3 regions of the Thioalkalivibrio sp. AKL8 genome follow, and region 2 is predicted to be linked to each of the others. Evidence: predicted binding sites of a transcription regulator. Region 2 holds the regulator's gene; each other region holds the start of a gene.
The links. Region 2 encodes FliA, which starts transcription of late flagellar genes. Its sites were predicted from a motif close to GCTAAAGTTNNNNNNNNNNCNGCCGATA; they were not measured.
Positions count from the first base shown of each region.

Region 1: the regulator FliA is predicted to act here: its motif matches at 1,841-1,868, upstream of G335_RS0100535 (methyl-accepting chemotaxis protein).
Region 3: the regulator FliA is predicted to act here: its motif matches at 3,145-3,172, upstream of G335_RS0104520 (putative motility protein).

Region 1 is NZ_AQYF01000001.1:121,420-126,875, reverse strand. Features, by position in the region: gene G335_RS0100540 (ATP-binding cassette domain-containing protein) at 1-1,799, shown strand, start outside; gene G335_RS0100535 (methyl-accepting chemotaxis protein) at 1,964-3,979, shown strand; gene G335_RS0100530 (GNAT family N-acetyltransferase) at 3,989-5,456, opposite strand, start outside.
Region 2 is NZ_AQYF01000009.1:428,750-434,205, reverse strand. Features, by position in the region: gene flhA (flagellar biosynthesis protein FlhA) at 1-46, shown strand, start outside; partial or broken gene flhF (flagellar biosynthesis protein FlhF) at 90-1,182, shown strand; gene G335_RS0111395 (MinD/ParA family protein) at 1,351-2,175, shown strand; gene G335_RS0111390 (RNA polymerase sigma factor FliA) at 2,172-2,939, shown strand; gene cheY (chemotaxis response regulator CheY) at 2,981-3,361, shown strand; gene G335_RS0111380 (protein phosphatase CheZ) at 3,457-4,233, shown strand; gene G335_RS0111375 (chemotaxis protein CheA) at 4,278-5,456, shown strand, end outside.
Region 3 is NZ_AQYF01000006.1:74,259-79,714, reverse strand. Features, by position in the region: gene G335_RS0104540 (NAD(P)/FAD-dependent oxidoreductase) at 1-487, opposite strand, end outside; gene G335_RS0104535 (DUF3429 family protein) at 610-1,416, shown strand; gene folE (GTP cyclohydrolase I FolE) at 1,441-2,094, shown strand; gene G335_RS0104525 (class I SAM-dependent methyltransferase) at 2,374-3,003, shown strand; gene G335_RS0104520 (putative motility protein) at 3,238-3,450, shown strand; gene G335_RS0104515 (YceI family protein) at 3,917-4,555, opposite strand; gene G335_RS0104510 (CDP-alcohol phosphatidyltransferase family protein) at 4,548-5,327, opposite strand.

The DNA of each region.
Region 1 (5,456 bases), on a different contig from region 2:
TCGCCGGGCGCAACGGCGAGGGCAAGTCCACCCTGCTCAAGGTCATCACCGGCGAAGCCCAGGCCGATTCCGGCGAACTGACCCGCCAGGATGGCCTGACCACCGCCTACCTGACCCAGGAACTACCGCCCGGAATCGAAGGGACGGTCTTTGACGTGGTCGCCGAGGGCCTCGGCGAGGCCGGCCGGTTGCTGGAACGCTTCCACCACCTGAGCCAGGCCGCTGCATCGGGTGACATGGACGCCCTGGACAAGATGGGGCCGGTGCAATCGAAACTCGACGCCATCGACGGCTGGAGCCTGCAGAACCGGGTAGAGACCACGATTTCGCACCTGAGCCTGGATCCCGAGGCGCAGTTCGCCGCGCTGTCGGGCGGGCTGAAGCGACGGGTGTGGCTGGCGCGCGAGCTGGTGCAACGCCCGCAATTGCTGCTGCTCGACGAACCCACCAACCACCTGGACGTGGCCGCGATCCGCTGGCTGGAACAGTTCCTGATCGAGAGCGGACTGACCGTGGTGTTCATCAGCCATGATCGCCAGTTCATGGAGAGCGTGGCCACGCGCATCCTGGAGCTGGACCGCGGGCATCTGTACGAGCACCCACCATCCATCGAGGCCTTCCGCGAGCGCCAGGCCGAAAGGCTGGAAACGGAGGCGACCCAGCGCGCGGAGTTCGACCGCAAGCTGGCCCAGGAGGAGGTCTGGGTGCGCCAGGGCATCAAGGCGCGACGCACCCGCAACGAAGGCCGCGTGCGGGCACTCCAGGCATTGCGTCGCAAGCGTGCCGAACGCCGTGAACGCGGCGGCCAGGTAAAGATGAAGCTGAGTCCGGAGCAGCGCTCCGGACGCCTGGTGATCGAGGCGGAACACGCCGATTTCGGCTACGACACGCCCATCGTGCGCGACGTGAACCTGCTGCTGCAGCGCGGGGATGCCCTGGGCATCGTCGGACCCAACGGGGCCGGCAAGACCACCCTGCTGCGCGGACTCCTGGGCCAGATGGAGCCGCTCGCAGGCAGCGTCAAGCTGGGCACCCAGCTGGAGATCGCCTACTTCGATCAGGCCCGTGCCCGTCTGGACGAGGCGACCACGGTTCAGGATGCGGTCGGCGAGGGCCGCGACCGGGTCATGGTCAACGGCGAGAGCCGCCACATCCTGTCCTATCTGGAAGACTTCCTGTTCCCGCCCGCGCGTGCCCGCCAGCCGGTATCGGCGCTGTCCGGGGGCGAGCGCAACCGCCTGCTGCTGGCGAAGCTGTTCCTGCGCCCGGCGAACCTGCTGGTGCTCGACGAGCCGACCAACGACCTGGACGTGGAGACGCTGGAGCTGCTGGAGCAGCTGCTGATCGAGTACACCGGCACCGTTATCGTGGTCAGTCACGACCGCTCTTTCCTCGACAACGTCGCGACCTCCACCCTGGTCCTGCCGGGCGATGGCGCGGTCGAGGAGTTCGTCGGCGGCTGGTCCGACCTGCCCGAACGGGTCACCCGGCGCCTGCTGGAGGGCGAGTCCGGAGCGACCGCGAAGGCCGAGCCCGCGGCGAAACCCGCGGCGCCCGCACCCGAGCCGGCACCGACGACCCCACGCAAACGGTCCTACAAGACCGCGCGCGAACTGGAGGCCCTGCCGGCACAGATCGAGGCCCTGGAACAGGAACAGCAAAGCCTGACCACGGCCATGACCGAGCCGGATGCCCTGCGCGACGGTGACCGCATGCGCGAACTGCAGGCGCGGCTCGAAGCCGTCGAGTCAGAACTGGCCCTCTGCTACGAGCGCTGGGAACAGCTGGAATCCGACTAAGCCCCGGCACGTCTATCCTCCGGCGACTCCCTGAATAACCGGCTCAACTCTGAGCGCGGCCGGCCGTAACAGGGGTTGAATCACCACCTTTCGAGTCCGCGGTCGTAATGGCCGCGGCCGGTTCGTGAAGCGCCGGACACAAGGCGCCCAGAAGGAGTCATCGCATGCTGGACAAACTCTCCATTCGGGGGCTACTGATTGCCGGCTTTGGCCTGGTGGTCGCCATCCTGATCATCAACTCCCTGCTGGCCCTGCGCGCGATGAGTACGGGCAGCCAAGGGGTTGAACAGCTCACCCAGGCCGACTACCCGGCGGTAGCCCGGGTCAATGACGTCGAGCAATTGCTGCAGGAGAGCGCTGCGTTTCTCGGGTTCTACCTGATGAGCGAGGAGCAGTCCCACCGCGACGCGTGGCAAAACGCGATGCGTGACCTCGATGGCGCAACCCGCGCCCTGAACGACAACCCGGTGATCGCTGCCGACGAGGAACTGTCCGCCAGCGCAACCGAGGTCCGCCGCCTGGTCAACCAGTTCGCCAGCTTCGAGGACCGACTGATCGAGGTTGCCGAAAACGCCGCCGAAAACATGCCGGCGCTGGGAATCGCCAATGCCCGGGCCAACCCTGCCAGCCGCGAGATGACCCAGCAGACCAACATGATGATCAGCGCCGAGATGGGCCTCCCGCGCTTCCAGCGGTCCTGGGATCGTCTCGACACCCTGCATGACCTGCGCATGTCGGTGGTGCAGGTCACCTCGAACCTGCGCGGTTTTATCGCCTTCCGTGACGATGCCTTCCGCGAGAATGTCCGACTGTTCGCGACTCGCACCAACGACATCACCGCACAGCTGATGGACCAGTTCGACGAGCTGGACTTCGAACAGCAGATCGCGCTGGAGGACTTTCAGGGGGCGCTGGACACCCAGAACACGGCGCTGGATGACCTGATCGAGATCCACGGCAGCGAACAGGCGCTGCAAGACGCCTACCTGATCCGTACCGAGATCGGGCCCGTGCTAATCGAGGCGCGTGACCACCTGCAGGGACTCAGCGAGCGGATTACCAATCGCGCCGAGCGCAGCGCCGCCGCCCTGACCGCCGACATGCGCGCGACCCAGACCACCCAGGGCGTACTGGCCCTGATTGGCGTGATTCTGGGCTTGGCCGGCGCGGTGTTCATCATCCTGGTGGTCCGGCGCGCCCTGGCCCACTCGACCGCGGCACTCGAGGAGATCGCGGACGGCGACGGCGACCTGAGCCGCCGCCTGGACGAGAACGGCCTGATCGAAACCGCACAGCTGGGCCGGGCCTTCAACCGCTTCACCGACAAGATCGCCCAGGCCATCGGCAATGCCCGCGGCGGCACCGAGACGCTGAATCGCGCCACCGAGAACCTGAACCAGGAGGCCTACCAGGCCCGCGAGGCCGTCTCGCGCCAGCGCGACGAGACCGACCGCGTCGCCACCGCGATCAACGAACTGCAAAGCAGCGCCGAGGAGATCGCCCGCAACACCGATGCGACCTCCCAGGCGGGCCAGGAGGCCGGGAATGCAGTGAACAACGGCTCCGAGGTGATGAGCAAGAACATCGAGTCCATGGCCTCGCTGCTCGGGACGGTCGAACAGGCGGCCGACACCGTGGCCAAGCTGGGCGAGGACTCGAAGCAGATCGGGACCATCCTCGAGGTGATCCGCGGCGTGGCCGAACAGACCAACCTGCTGGCCCTGAACGCGGCCATCGAGGCCGCCCGCGCCGGTGAACACGGCCGCGGCTTCGCGGTGGTGGCCGACGAGGTACGCAAGCTGGCGACCCGTACGCAGGAATCCACCGACGAGATCGAGACCATGATCGCGCGCCTGCAGTCCGCCACCACCAGCGCGGTGAAGGCCATGCAGCACGGCCAGGAAGAGGCCGAGGCCACCATGGAGCACACCTCCGAGGTGAACGGTGCCCTGCAACAGATCCGCCAGTCGGTGACCACGATCGTGGAGATGACCGAGCAGATCGCGGTCGCCTCGCGCGAACAGAGCACGGTAGTCGAGGACATCAACCGCAACATCGTGCAGATCTCCGACGAGGCGGATCAGTCGGCTAATACCGCCGACCGCGTCAGCGCCGCCTCCGACGAGCTCAAGCAGGTAGAGAAGGAGATCCAGCAGGCACTGGCCCAGTTCCGGCTCTGACCGGGCGGGTTACAGGCTCCGGGCCTCCAGCCAGTTCCGGGCGGCGCGACGCAACCTTCGGGTGACGCCGCGCCGCCCGGAAACCTCCAGCTCGCGTGCCAGTCGGTCCCAGTCGATGGGCTGCGCCAGGCTCGCCTCGAGCAGCTGACCTTCCGGCTCGTCCGGCGGCGCCACCGCCAACTGCCGCAGCAACGCGGGAAGCGCCCACTCCAGGGGCCGCGCCCGCTGGGAAAAGGCTCGGACCTCCTTCAGATCCGCCACCGGGTCAACCGGCGGCAAGGGACAATCTCCCTCCGCATCCTGATCCCCAAGGACTTCGCTCACCATGGCCGCGGTCGTGTCCGGCAGGAACCGTGGATGCCAGGCCGGCCAGTCGCGCCGAAAGGCCGCCAATGCTTGTTGCAGCCGGGGCTGCAATCGGGGCGCGGTCGCACGCAGGACCACGCCGCTCACCTGGCCACTGGCCGCATCCGGCTGGATGCCGACTCGCACCAGGCCATAACCCGCGCGCAGCCAAAGGTGCAGCAACACAGGTTGCAGCCCGAAACTCGCGCCAATCAGCGCCACCCCCTTGGCACCAGCCCGGTCCGCGACCGCACGCAACAGACGACTCCCCAGGCCCAGCCCCTGCCAATGCGGATGCACCGCAATGCGCTGAATGCGCCACGCGCCCTCCCCCGCCAGGTCGAAGTCACCCCGGGCCGCAACGGTGCACGGCAGGAAATGCCCCTGCGGGCGCCGTTCGCCCGACCAAACCGCTTCGGCTATCCCGCGTTCCAGTTCGCCCTCTTCCTGGATCAGAACCACCCCGAACAGGGCGCCATCCGCCGCCCCTTCCAGCAGCAACAGGTGAACACCCGCATCATCCAGCCAGCGCGCCAGATCGGAGGGCCGTGTGCGGTAATGGGCATCTGCCAGCAGGCCCATTACTGCCTCCAGGGTTTGCGGCGTGTCCGCGAGCGCCGTGCCCGTGCTCCAGCGCAGCCGCACGGCCTGGGAGACCGGGGGGCGACTCGCCGCCTCCAGCAGGAACAGCCGATTCATCCAGTCCTCGAGCGGATCGCCCCGGGCCCAGCGGACCGGTGTATCCAGGGTCTGTAGCCGCACGCAAAAGCCCGCCCCCTCCAGGGCCGGCAGCGCACGCAGCCGAAAGCCCTGTCCACTCCCCTCGAAGCCGCCGGTCGTGGTCGCCAGCACCAGGCGCCGTGCCAGCCGGGCCAACTGGAGCAGGCGCTCGACCGGCATGCTCGCAGCCTCGTCGATGATCAAGGTATCCAGCGGTTCCGCGTGTTCCAGCAAAACGTCCGGGGCCCGGTAGTGCCATTCCGGCGCGTGCGTCCAATGTCGGGCGCGCGCCAGCAATGCGTCCACGGCCCGTGGTCCCGGCGCCGTCAGCGTGATCGTGGATTCGCCGCGCTGCAGTGCCGTGCCCAGGAACTCGCCCAGCAGGGTCGACTTGCCGCGGCCACGCGGGGCG
Region 2 (5,456 bases):
AGTGGCCACGGTCGGTCAGGAAGAAACGGCGAAGCAGTCCGCATGAGACATAGGGGTTCCGCCGCGCGAGCGGCGCAGGAGATCAAAGCATGAATGTCAGACGATATCGGGCCCGGGACATGCGCGACGCCATGCGTCAGGTGCGCGAACAACAGGGAGAGGATGCCGTGATCCTCTCCAGTCGCCGGGTGGATGGCTGGTTGGAGGTGGTCGCCGCCCTGGAGGATGGCGAGTCCTCGGAGCCGGTGCGCGAGCCGGAGGCTGCAAAGCCGGCCCGCGAGGCGCGTACTGCCGACCGCGCCCCGAATTCGGCGGCCCCTTCCTGGCCGGCCGATCCCGAGCTCACCGCGATGCGCCAGGAGTTGCGTGACCTGCGCAGCCTGATGACGCGTCAGTATGCGGAGAGTGACGAGGCTCGCTGGGCGGCCCGTCATCCGCTGGCGGCAGAATGCAAGGTCCGCCTGATCGACCGCGGCTTTAGTGAATCGCTGGCGCGCAGCCTGGCGGGCAGCATCCTCGATGACAGCTCCCCCGAGCAGGCTTGGGAGCGTCTCCGCGCGCGGCTTTCGGGCGCGATTGCCACGCATCGCCCGGCGATCCTGGACGAGGGTGGGCTGCTGGCGATGGTGGGTCCGACCGGTGTCGGCAAGACCACCACGCTGGCACGGATCGCGTTGCGCCAGATCCGTCGGATGGGACCGGATTCGGTTACGCTGGTGACCCTCGATAGCCAGCGCATCGGTGCAACACGGCAGTTGCAAGCCTTCGCCCAGATGGCGGGGATCTCGGTGCGCGTGTTGCAGAATGCGCGCGAACTGCGCGATCTGGCGCGGCGCGTGGACGATGGCCACCTGATCCTGGTGGATACTGCTGGGCAGGCGCCGCGCACGGTGGAGGAGGAGTCGCTGTTCGCGCATCTGCCGCCGGATATCCGCGCCGAGAGCTGGTTGGTCGTGTCGGCCACGACCCAGGGCAGTACGTTGCGGCGGGTGCTGGACGCGTTTCGCAAGGCGGATCCCTCGGCGCTGGTGCTGACCAAGCTGGACGAGGCAGAACAGCTGGGCGAGGTCCTGTCGGTCCTGCTGGATCAGCACCTGGGACTTGGGTTCGTGAGCGATGGCCAGCGCATCGCCGAGGATTTTCACCGGGTTGATACGGGGTATCTGACCCGCCTGGCGCTGGACGACGACGCGGAGGGCGCGCGGGCGGGTGGCAATGCCCGTGAGACCTGGGCTGCCGAACGGCTGGCCGAAATGGAACCGCCGCGACGCTCGCGCGCGCCGCTGCGCCCGGCGCAGGGGACCGAGCCGGCAACACTGGAACTGATTCAGCCGGTTGGAAAGGGGCGTTATGCCACGCACTAACAAGCCGTTGAAGGTCATTGCGGTCGCGTCGGGCAAGGGCGGGGTCGGGAAGACCAACGTGTCGGTCAATCTGGCGGTCGGCCTGGCCCGGTTGGGCCGCGAGGTGATGCTGTTCGATGCGGATCTGGGCCTGGCCAACGTGGACCTGTTGCTCGGGATGCGCCCGGAGCGCACCCTGCATGATCTGGTGACCGGCGCGGTGGACAGCCTGGACGATGTCCTGGTCCAGGGGCCGGACGGGGTGAAGGTGGTCCCGTCGGCCTCCGGTATCGCGGCGATGGCGAACCTCACGCCGGCGGAGCACGCAGGGCTGATCCATGCCTTCAGCGCCTACCGCAGGCCGCTGGATGTCCTGATCGTGGACACCGCCGCAGGCCTGCAGGAGTCGGTGACTTCGTTCTGCCGGGCGGTACAGGAGACCCTGGTGGTGGTCTGCGACGAGCCGGCTTCGATTACCGATGCCTATGCCTTGATCAAGGTGCTGCACCGTGACCACGGCCTGCGGCGTTTCCGCATGGTCACGAACATGGTCAGCGGACGCGAGGGGGCGGAGCGGCTGATGCAGAAACTCAATACCGTCTGCGGCAAGTACCTGCCGGAGGTGGTCCTGGACCTGGCCGGCTATATCCCCATGGACGAACATCTGCGCAAGGCCGTGCAGAAAAGGGCGCCGGTGGTTCAGCAGTATCCCGGCAGTCCGGCTGGCAAGGCGTTTGCCGACCTGGCACACACGGTGGATCGCTGGCCAGTCGGTGGGGGTGACCACGGGGGCGTCGGGTTCTTCGTGGAACGAATGCTGCAGAGCGCATGATGACGACGCGTAATCGCCTTTCCGGCTACCAGGCGACGTCCACCGCGACCGGTGGACACGAGAAGCTGATTGCCGATCACGTTGAACTGGTGCATCGCATTGCGCACCACCTGATGGCCCGTCTACCGGCCTCGGTCCAGGTCGATGACCTGATCCAGGCCGGCATGATCGGTCTGCTGGAGGCGGCGCGGCAGTTCGAGGGCGGGCAGGGGGCGACCTTTGCCACCTACGCCGGAATCCGCATCCGCGGCGCGATGATCGACGAGTTGCGTCGCAGTGACTGGACGCCACGTTCGGTGCATCGCAACAGCCGGCGTATTGCCGCCGCGATCCAGAGTGTCGAGGCCCGCGAGGGGCGTGCGGCGCGTGGGAGCGAGGTGGCGGCCGAGCTGGACGTGCCTATCGATGACTATTACGACATGCTCAAGGACCACGCCGGGGCCCATCTGTTTGCACTGGACGATCTGGGTGGCGGGGATGACGGGGCCGATCGCGTGATCGAGGGGCAGGAAGTCTCGCCGTCGCGTAGCCTTGAGGCTGGCGAGTTTCGCGAGGAGTTGGCCGAGGCCCTTGGGGATCTGCCTGAACGCGAACGCCTGGTGCTTTCGCTGTATTACACCGAAGAACTGAATCTGCGCGAGATCGGGGCTGTTCTGGGCGTGACCGAGTCGCGCGTGAGCCAGATTCGCAGCCAGGCGGTCATTCGGCTGCGCGCGCGCATGGGGTCGTGGCTCGAAGACGGCGCGGCTTTGCAGTTATTCTAAAACTCACCTTACGAATCCCGGAGTGACGTGTGGACAAGGGAATGAAAATTCTCATCGTGGACGATTTTTCCACGATGCGGCGCATTATCAAGAACCTCTTGCGCGATCTTGGCTTCAATAATACGCAGGAAGCCGACGACGGCAGCACCGCGCTGCCGATGCTGCAAAATGGTGATTTCGACTTCCTGATTACCGACTGGAACATGCCCAACATGCCGGGCATCGACCTGCTGAAGGCCGTCCGGGCGGATGCCAACCTGAAGTCGATGCCGGTGCTGATGGTGACGGCCGAGGCCAAGCGCGACCAGATCGTGGAGGCCGCGGAGGCGGGTGTGAACGGTTATGTGGTCAAGCCGTTTACCGCCGAAACGCTGAAGGAAAAGATCGACAAGATCTTCGAACGTATTGAAGCACAGGGCTAAGGATCGCCCGGTGGTGAATACGGACGACGTCCGTCTCGCTTGCGCGGGTGGGCGTGACCCGGCTCCTTCGGCGCCGTACCAGCAAGAGGCTCCTCATGACTGAACAGGAACACCCCCCACGCGACGGCCAGCTCGAGCTGGCCCGACAACTGGTGCAGACGCTCGAGGCGGGCGACGACGCGGCGGCGCGCGCGCTGGTGCAGGATCTTGCGCGTCCTTACGACCGCGAGCTCTTCGATGAACTGGGCAAGCTGACGCGCGACCTTCACGAGGCCTTGCAGAGTTTCCGTGGGGACTCGCGTCTGGTGGAGCTGACGCAGGCGGAGATCCCGGATGCGAAGGAACGCCTGAACTACGTGGTCACCATGACCGAGCAGGCCGCGCACGCCACGATGGGCGCCATCGAGTCGAGCCTGCCGATCGCCGAGTCGTTCAGCCAGCAGGCGGCCGACTTGACCGCCAAATGGACGCGGTTTCGCAACCGGCAGCTCTCGGTGGACGAATTCCGCGATTTCGCGCGTGAGCTGGACAGCTTCTTCGGGCAGGCGGGCGAGGACGCCGAGGAGTTGCGGCGGCTGCTCTCCGAGGTGCTGATGGCACAAAGTTATCAGGACATTACCGGCCAGGTGATTCGCCGGGTGATCCAGTTGGTGACTGACCTCGAAGAGAACCTCGTTACCCTGATTCGGCTCTCCAGCGGGCGCATGGAGCAGGTCGAAGCGGCCGAGGCGTCCCTGGATCGTGGCGAAGAAGACCGCGAGGCGGACCGCAAGGGTCACGGCCCCAGTGTGCCCAAGACTCAAGATTCCAGCGCAGATGTCGTTCAAGGACAGGACGAGGTGGACGATCTGCTATCAAGCCTGGGCTTCTAGCAGTGCCCCCCATACGACTGGCGCCACGGGACCGGAGAGACTGAATGGCCATCGACCCCAATGACGAGATCCTTCAGGACTTCCTGATCGAGGCCGGGGAACTGCTGGAGGGGCTCAACGAGCAACTCATCGACCTGGAACAGAACCCGGACGACCGGGATCTGTTGAATGCGGTCTTTCGAAGCTTCCACACCATCAAGGGGGGCGCCGGGTTCTTGAGCCTGGATGCGCTGGTGACGGTGTGTCATCACGCCGAGGACGTCTTCAATCTGCTGCGCAACGGCGAACGCCGTGCCGATAGCCATCTGATGGACACCATGCTCCGCGTGCTGGACTCCCTGAACGTCATGTTCGGGGATCTGCGTTCCGGAGTGGACCCGACCCCCGCCGATGCCGCGGTGGTCGAGGACCTGCGGCGCATGGCAAAAAACGAAGATGTCGCCGGAGATACCGCCGGGGCGCCGCCCGCGCCTGAACCGGAGCCCGTCCCCGAGCCACAGGCCTCGGCCCCCGGCGACGCCATGGTGGGCGGTGGGGAGGAGATCACGGACGACGAGTTCGAGGCCCTGCTGGATACGTTGCATGGTGACGGGGCCCCGGCACCCGTGGACGCGGCCGTGCCGGGCGACGCCGGGGCCAGCGAAGACTCGGGCGGTGATCTGATCAGCGACGACGAGTTCGAGAATTTGCTGGACGAGTTGCAGGCCAAGGGCGGAGGTCCGGCATCGCCCGAACCGGCTGCGGACGCCCCTGCGGATCCACTGCCGACCGAGCCCGCGGCCGTGGCGCCCGAGCCGGAAAAAGCGGTAACGCCGGAACCGGCGGCTGCCGGTGGGCAGGGCGGCGGTAGTGCCCGCGCCGGCGGGGCCGAGGCCGGTGGGCGCTCGGCTCCGCAGGGCGAGACCTCCGTGCGTGTGGATACCGAGCGCCTGGACGAGATCATGAACCTGGTGGGCGAGCTGGTTCTGGTACGAAACCGGCTGAGCATGCTGCGTTCGCAGCATGTCGACGACGAACTGGGCAAGGCGATCAGTTCGCTGGCACTGGTGACCTCCGACCTGCAGACCTCGGTGATGAAGACCCGCATGCAGCCGGTGAAGAAGGTCTTCAATCGCTTCCCTCGAGTGATCCGCGATCTGTCGCGGAATCTGGGCAAGGAGATCGAGCTGGAGATCTTCGGCGAGGAAACCGACCTCGACAAGAATCTGGTCGAGGCCCTGTCC
Region 3 (5,456 bases), on a different contig from region 2:
CCTCGGCGAAGCCGCGGCCCAGTCGGTGTCGGGCGAGGAACGCGCCGAGCGTGCCCTCCGGGCTTTCGCCACGCTCGAACAGGCCCTTGCCCAGGCGGTTGAAGCGCAGGATATCGCGCGCCATACGCAGGAAGGTCGGGCGCACCAGGTTGCGGCGCTGCGCGAACAGGGTGTTCAGATCGGAGCCGGCATACTCGACGCCCGCGGGCTGGCGCGAGTAGCCGAAGGACATGTCCGTATCCTGGGTGGGGACGTCGAGTTCCGTGAACAGGCGGGTGAGCAGGGGGTAGTTGCGCTCGTTGTAGACCACGAAGCCGGTATCAATGGCCGTGTGGCCCTGCGGATCGGGTACCTCCACCGTATGGGCATGGCCGCCGAGCTCCGGTTCCGATTCGAACAGTTGGACCTGGTGCCGGGTCTGCAGAATCCAGGCGGCGGACAGGCCGGCGATGCCTCCGCCGATGACGGCGATGCGCGAGCGTTGCATGGTGGTGGATCTCCGGGCCGCAGGGCGATGTACATCTTATACAATAACTGTACAATATTTGTAAATGGTGGCGGTAAAAAGTTCCCCGGCTTCCAATAGGAGGGCGGTTTACCGCGAAACAGGTGCAGCGGGAGACGCGGATCGTGAACACAGACAAGCAGGCGCAAGCGGGCGCACCGGAGTGGCCGGCAGAGGTGCGCGATGCACTGACGACCCACGAGATCGTGGGCATCACCTCCGGGCTGTCGGATTTCCGGGATGCCGAGGCGCTTCTGAAGGCGACGGCCCCGGGGCGCTGGCAGCGGCTGGAGTGGGGCATGGGCTCGGCCCATAACCGCGAGCAGTTCCATGCGTTGCAACAGGCCACCGGCGCCGCGGTGCTGCCGCTGTTTGTGACGCGCGAAGGGGTGATCGGCGGCCTCCCTGAACTGCGCGAGTACCTGGGCCACCGGGCCCTGCAGGCGCGCGGCGAGGGCGCGCGACCGGATACCCCGGCACCTGCGTTGCAGGTGCTCGGGTACGCCGGGCTGCTACCCTTCGCGTTCTTCGGCATCGGGGCCTGGATGGCCCAGCCCGAATGGCAGGTTTTCGCACTGGAGGCCCTGGCGCTCTATGGTGCGGTGATCCTGTCGTTCCTGGGGGCGGTCCACTGGGGAATCTATCTGGCGGATCGGCAGCACCGGGTGGGTCCGCTCTCGGCGCCGGTGTGGGCGGTGGTGCCGTCCGTCCTGGCCTGGCTGGCGGTGCTGCAGCCGCTGCCGCAGGCCTTGATGACGCTGGCCGTGCTGTTTCTTGGGGTGTGGTGGGTGGATCGGCTGAGCCTGCAACGGCGGGCGTTGCCCCGTGGCTATCTCGGTCTGCGCCTGGTGCTGACCGTGGGCGCGATGCTGGCCCTGGCCTCCGGCCTCGCGGTCACCATCGCGGCCTGAGCAGGAAAGAGGAAGAACGCGAGAATGAACGAGAACAAGGAACCATCGATGAACGCAGATGACCGCATGGCCGACGAGCCGACGGCCACCCCTGCCTCGGGCCAGCCGCTGGCCGCCCCGGAACAACTCGCCGAGCACTACCGCGAGATTCTCGCCGGGCTCGGCGAGAATCCGCAACGCGAGGGCCTGCGGGACACGCCGATGCGCGCAGCCAAGGCCATGCAATATCTGACGCGTGGCTACCAGCAGGACCTGGACACCATCGTGAATGATGCGCTGTTCTCGTCCGATAACGACGAGATGGTCCTGCTGCGCGATATCGAGTTGTACTCCCTGTGCGAGCATCACCTGCTGCCGATCATCGGCAAGGTGCATGTCGCCTACCTGCCCGATGGCAAGGTGATCGGCCTGTCGAAGATTGCCCGCATCGTGGACATGTTCGCTGCACGGCTGCAGATCCAGGAGAGCCTGACCCGCGAGATTGCCGAGGCGCTGATGCAGGTGACGGGGGCCAAGGGGGTTGGCGTGGTGGTGGATGCCAAGCACATGTGCATGACCATGCGCGGGGTGGAGAAGCAGCACTCCTCCATGGCGACCTCGGTGATGCTGGGCGCCTTCCGCGAGGACGGCCGCACCCGGCGCGAGTTCCTCAACCTGATCGGGCGTACCGGCAACTGAGGGGGACGCTGTGCTGGCGCGAACGCGTCAGCCTGTACCGGTCGGAGCGGCCACACAAAAAAATGGCCCGGCGAAGACGCCGGGCCAAAGATCATTCGGACACCCGTGTGATGGAGGGTTTGCGTCCGAACGGCGGATCACCGGCTGCCGTTGCCACGAGCCGATGATTTCCGCAACTTGTATAAGTGGACAGGGACTGTGGAAACAGGTTCCTGCCACCCGCCGAAAGAATGTGGCATGCGTCACATTTCTCCCCCCCCTGGCACCCACGGAGTCGCGATGCGCGGTCTTGAACAGATCCCCTGGCTGTATGACGGCCTGATGGCCGGTGCCGATCTTCTGGGGCTGCGTCGCTGGCGACGGCGCCTGGTTGAGGGCGCCGAAGGCCGGGTGCTGGAGGTCGGCTGCGGGACCGGGCGCGATCTGCCGCTGTACGCGGATCCGACGCAAGTGATCGGCATGGATCCGGACCTGGCCGCGCTGCGGTGGGCGCGACGCCGTGCGCCGACGGTCCCGCTGGTGGTGGCGAAGGCCGAGGCGCTGCCATTTGCGGATGGGGTGTTCGATAGCGTGGTCTCCGGCCTGGTTTTCTGCAGCGTCCAGGACCCGCCGCGGGCTCTGGGCGAGGTGCGCCGGGTGCTGGCGGACGGCGGCGCGCTGCGCATGCTGGAGCATGTGCGCCACACCCGCCCGCTGCTGGGACGGGCGCAGGACCGGGTGCAGCCGGCCTGGACCTGCGTCACCGGCGGTTGCCATCCGAATCGCGATACCGAGGCCGCGGTGGAGCAGGCCGGGTTCTGTATCGAACCCGAGGATCGCGTGGCCCGTGGCGTGATGCGGCGCTTTGCCGCGCGGGTCTGCCGAGCGCCCGAAGGTCCTGCCGGACACAACGCCGGGAAGACTGATTGAAGGTCGAGGACCTTGTTCACCACGAAGGGCACGCAGGCGGGAAGAAGGGGAAGGATCGGCGACGAGAGTTCCGGTGCTGATGGTCGTTCGTGCGGTTGTGCGTTGAAAATTCTCCCGCGTGCGAAAAAATCGTGCATGGAGGCTCAAGTCTTGCGGGATACGGCCGTCACCGGGGGCAGGTCCGTCGTCCTGAGCGCTGGCGGGCCTGTACATTCAGATTTCGGGAGTACCAGGATGGACGCAAGCGCGATTGCCGCAACGGCCACCCAGCAAAGCCAGCAGCAGCTGGCCATGCAGAAAGATGTGGCCCTGCAGAAGAAGGCGATGGAGTCGCAGGAGATGGCCGCTCAGTCGATGCTGGAGGCACTGCCCGACATTGGCGAGATGCAGGCCGCCACGCAGGGTCTGCCGGCAAACGTGGGCACCAACATCAACACGACCGCCTGACGCCCCCCCCCAGTCCTTTCGCCCTGCAAGGCCCCGGCGCGTTACTACCCGGGGCCTTTTCGTTTCCTGATTAGCAACGAGCGTCAGCCAGGCTCAAGGCCCGTGCGGGCCCGTGTCTCCAGGCGCCTCCTACATCGTCATCCCGGAAACCACGAAGCGGTGATCCGGGATCTCGCGGGGGTGCGCGGCGGCGTGGGGGTCATGGGCTGGAGATCCCGGCTCTGCGCTGCGCTACGGCCGGGATGACGCGGGAGTGTTTTGGTCCCGGGTGTCGGAGCCGCTGCGTCCGGATGCCCCCGGACCCCGCGATCACGCGGTCTTCCGTCCAGAGCCGTCGCGCCCGCCCTGCGCGGCAGGCCGGGAGCCTTCCATGCTCCGTGCCTTGGGTGCCCTCTGTGGTTACACGCCCCGGTGTTTCCTTCGTCTCTTTGAGTGTTCGTGGTGAACCCATTCAGGCGGCCGTCCGTTACTGCCGCTGCGCCTCGAACTCGATCATCAGTTCGACCTCGTCGCCAACGATGTCGCGGGTCAGGCCGTAGGTCATGCCGAAATCGGAACGATCGAAGCTGCCACGCATCGACGCCCCCAGCACGTACGGGCGGCCGAACAGGCCACCCAGCGGGAACGGGTAGCGCCCGACCTTGTTGATGGTCACGTCGAGATGGATGGTGCGGGTCTCGCCCAGCAGCTCCAGGCCGCCACTCAGGCGCCCGGTGTTCTCGCCGGTGGGCTGGTAGCGCGTGGCGGTGAAGCGCATCTCCGGGTACGCCTCGACGTGCAGGAAGTCCTCGTTGCGCAGGTGGTCGTCGCGCTCGGCGTGGTTGGTGAACACGCTGTCGGTCTTGATGACGAAGAAGCCGCCCTCCAGTTCGCCCGAGTCCGGGTCGAAGGTGAACTCGCCCTCGGCCTCCAGGAACATGCCCATGACCTTGGCGTAGCCGGCGTGATCGACCAGGAAACCGACTGCGAAGTGGTCGGGGTCGATGACCCAGCGGTCGGCATCGGCCAGGGCGGCAGCGGGCAGGGCGAAGGTCGCGGTCATCAGGCAGGTCAGGAGCGCGGAGCGCAGGCGGCTGGAAAAGCGGTGGTTGCGGGCGTCAGTCATGACACACCTCCGGTCGGTGGCGGTAGAGCCAGTGGATATCCACGGCAAAGGACAGGCCGAGGGCCAGCAGGCCGGCCAGGGCGATGGTGATGGCGGCGCTGGCGGGCAGGCCGGGGATCAGCACCAGAAGCAGCACTACGGTCTGCAGCACGCAGACGGTCTGGCGGCGGCGGCTGGGTGGCAGCGCCCCGGCCAGCCAGGGCCAGGGGCGGGCGGCCAGCACGAAGGCATAGCGCATCAGCCCGATCAGGATCACCCAGGGGCCGACCGCGGTCATCTGCCAGGCGAGCACGGACAAAGCCAGGATCATCGCTGCGTCCAATTCCATGTCGAAGCGGGCGCCGAATGCGGTGGCGCTGTCGGTGCGCCGCGCGACGGCCCCGTCGAGCCCGTCCAGCAGCAGGGCCAGACCCGCCAGCGCAATCACCCAGAGGGCCAGCAATGGGTCACCCGTGGCAGGGGGGGCGAATACCAGGGCCCCCAGGGGTGCGGTCAGGGCGGCGCGCAGCAGCGTGACCCGGTTGGCCGGGCCGGGGCCACGCCCGTCCCGGGCCAGTCCGTCCGGGGGGGTGGTGGTGGCGAGCAGGGCGCCGAGCATGAACCAGAGCACGACAAAGCCGATGATTGCGTGCGGTCCCAGTTCGGCGTGCAGCATCAGCGTTGCCGTGACGACCAGGCCCAGCAGGCCGGCGACGAGCCCGTCGGCCGCCCAGACGCGGAGACCGGTCCGTATCCGCGCCGCGGAGCGACGTTTGGCGGTGGATGATTCCATGGGGGGATTGTAGCCCTCCGTGGGAGGTCTCCGGGGCCTTGCCTTGCGACCACGCCGCGCGCCGGGAGTTGCCGCTTGGAATACGCTTCGCCCACACTGCGCGGATGATGACGCCGCCTTGCACCCTGA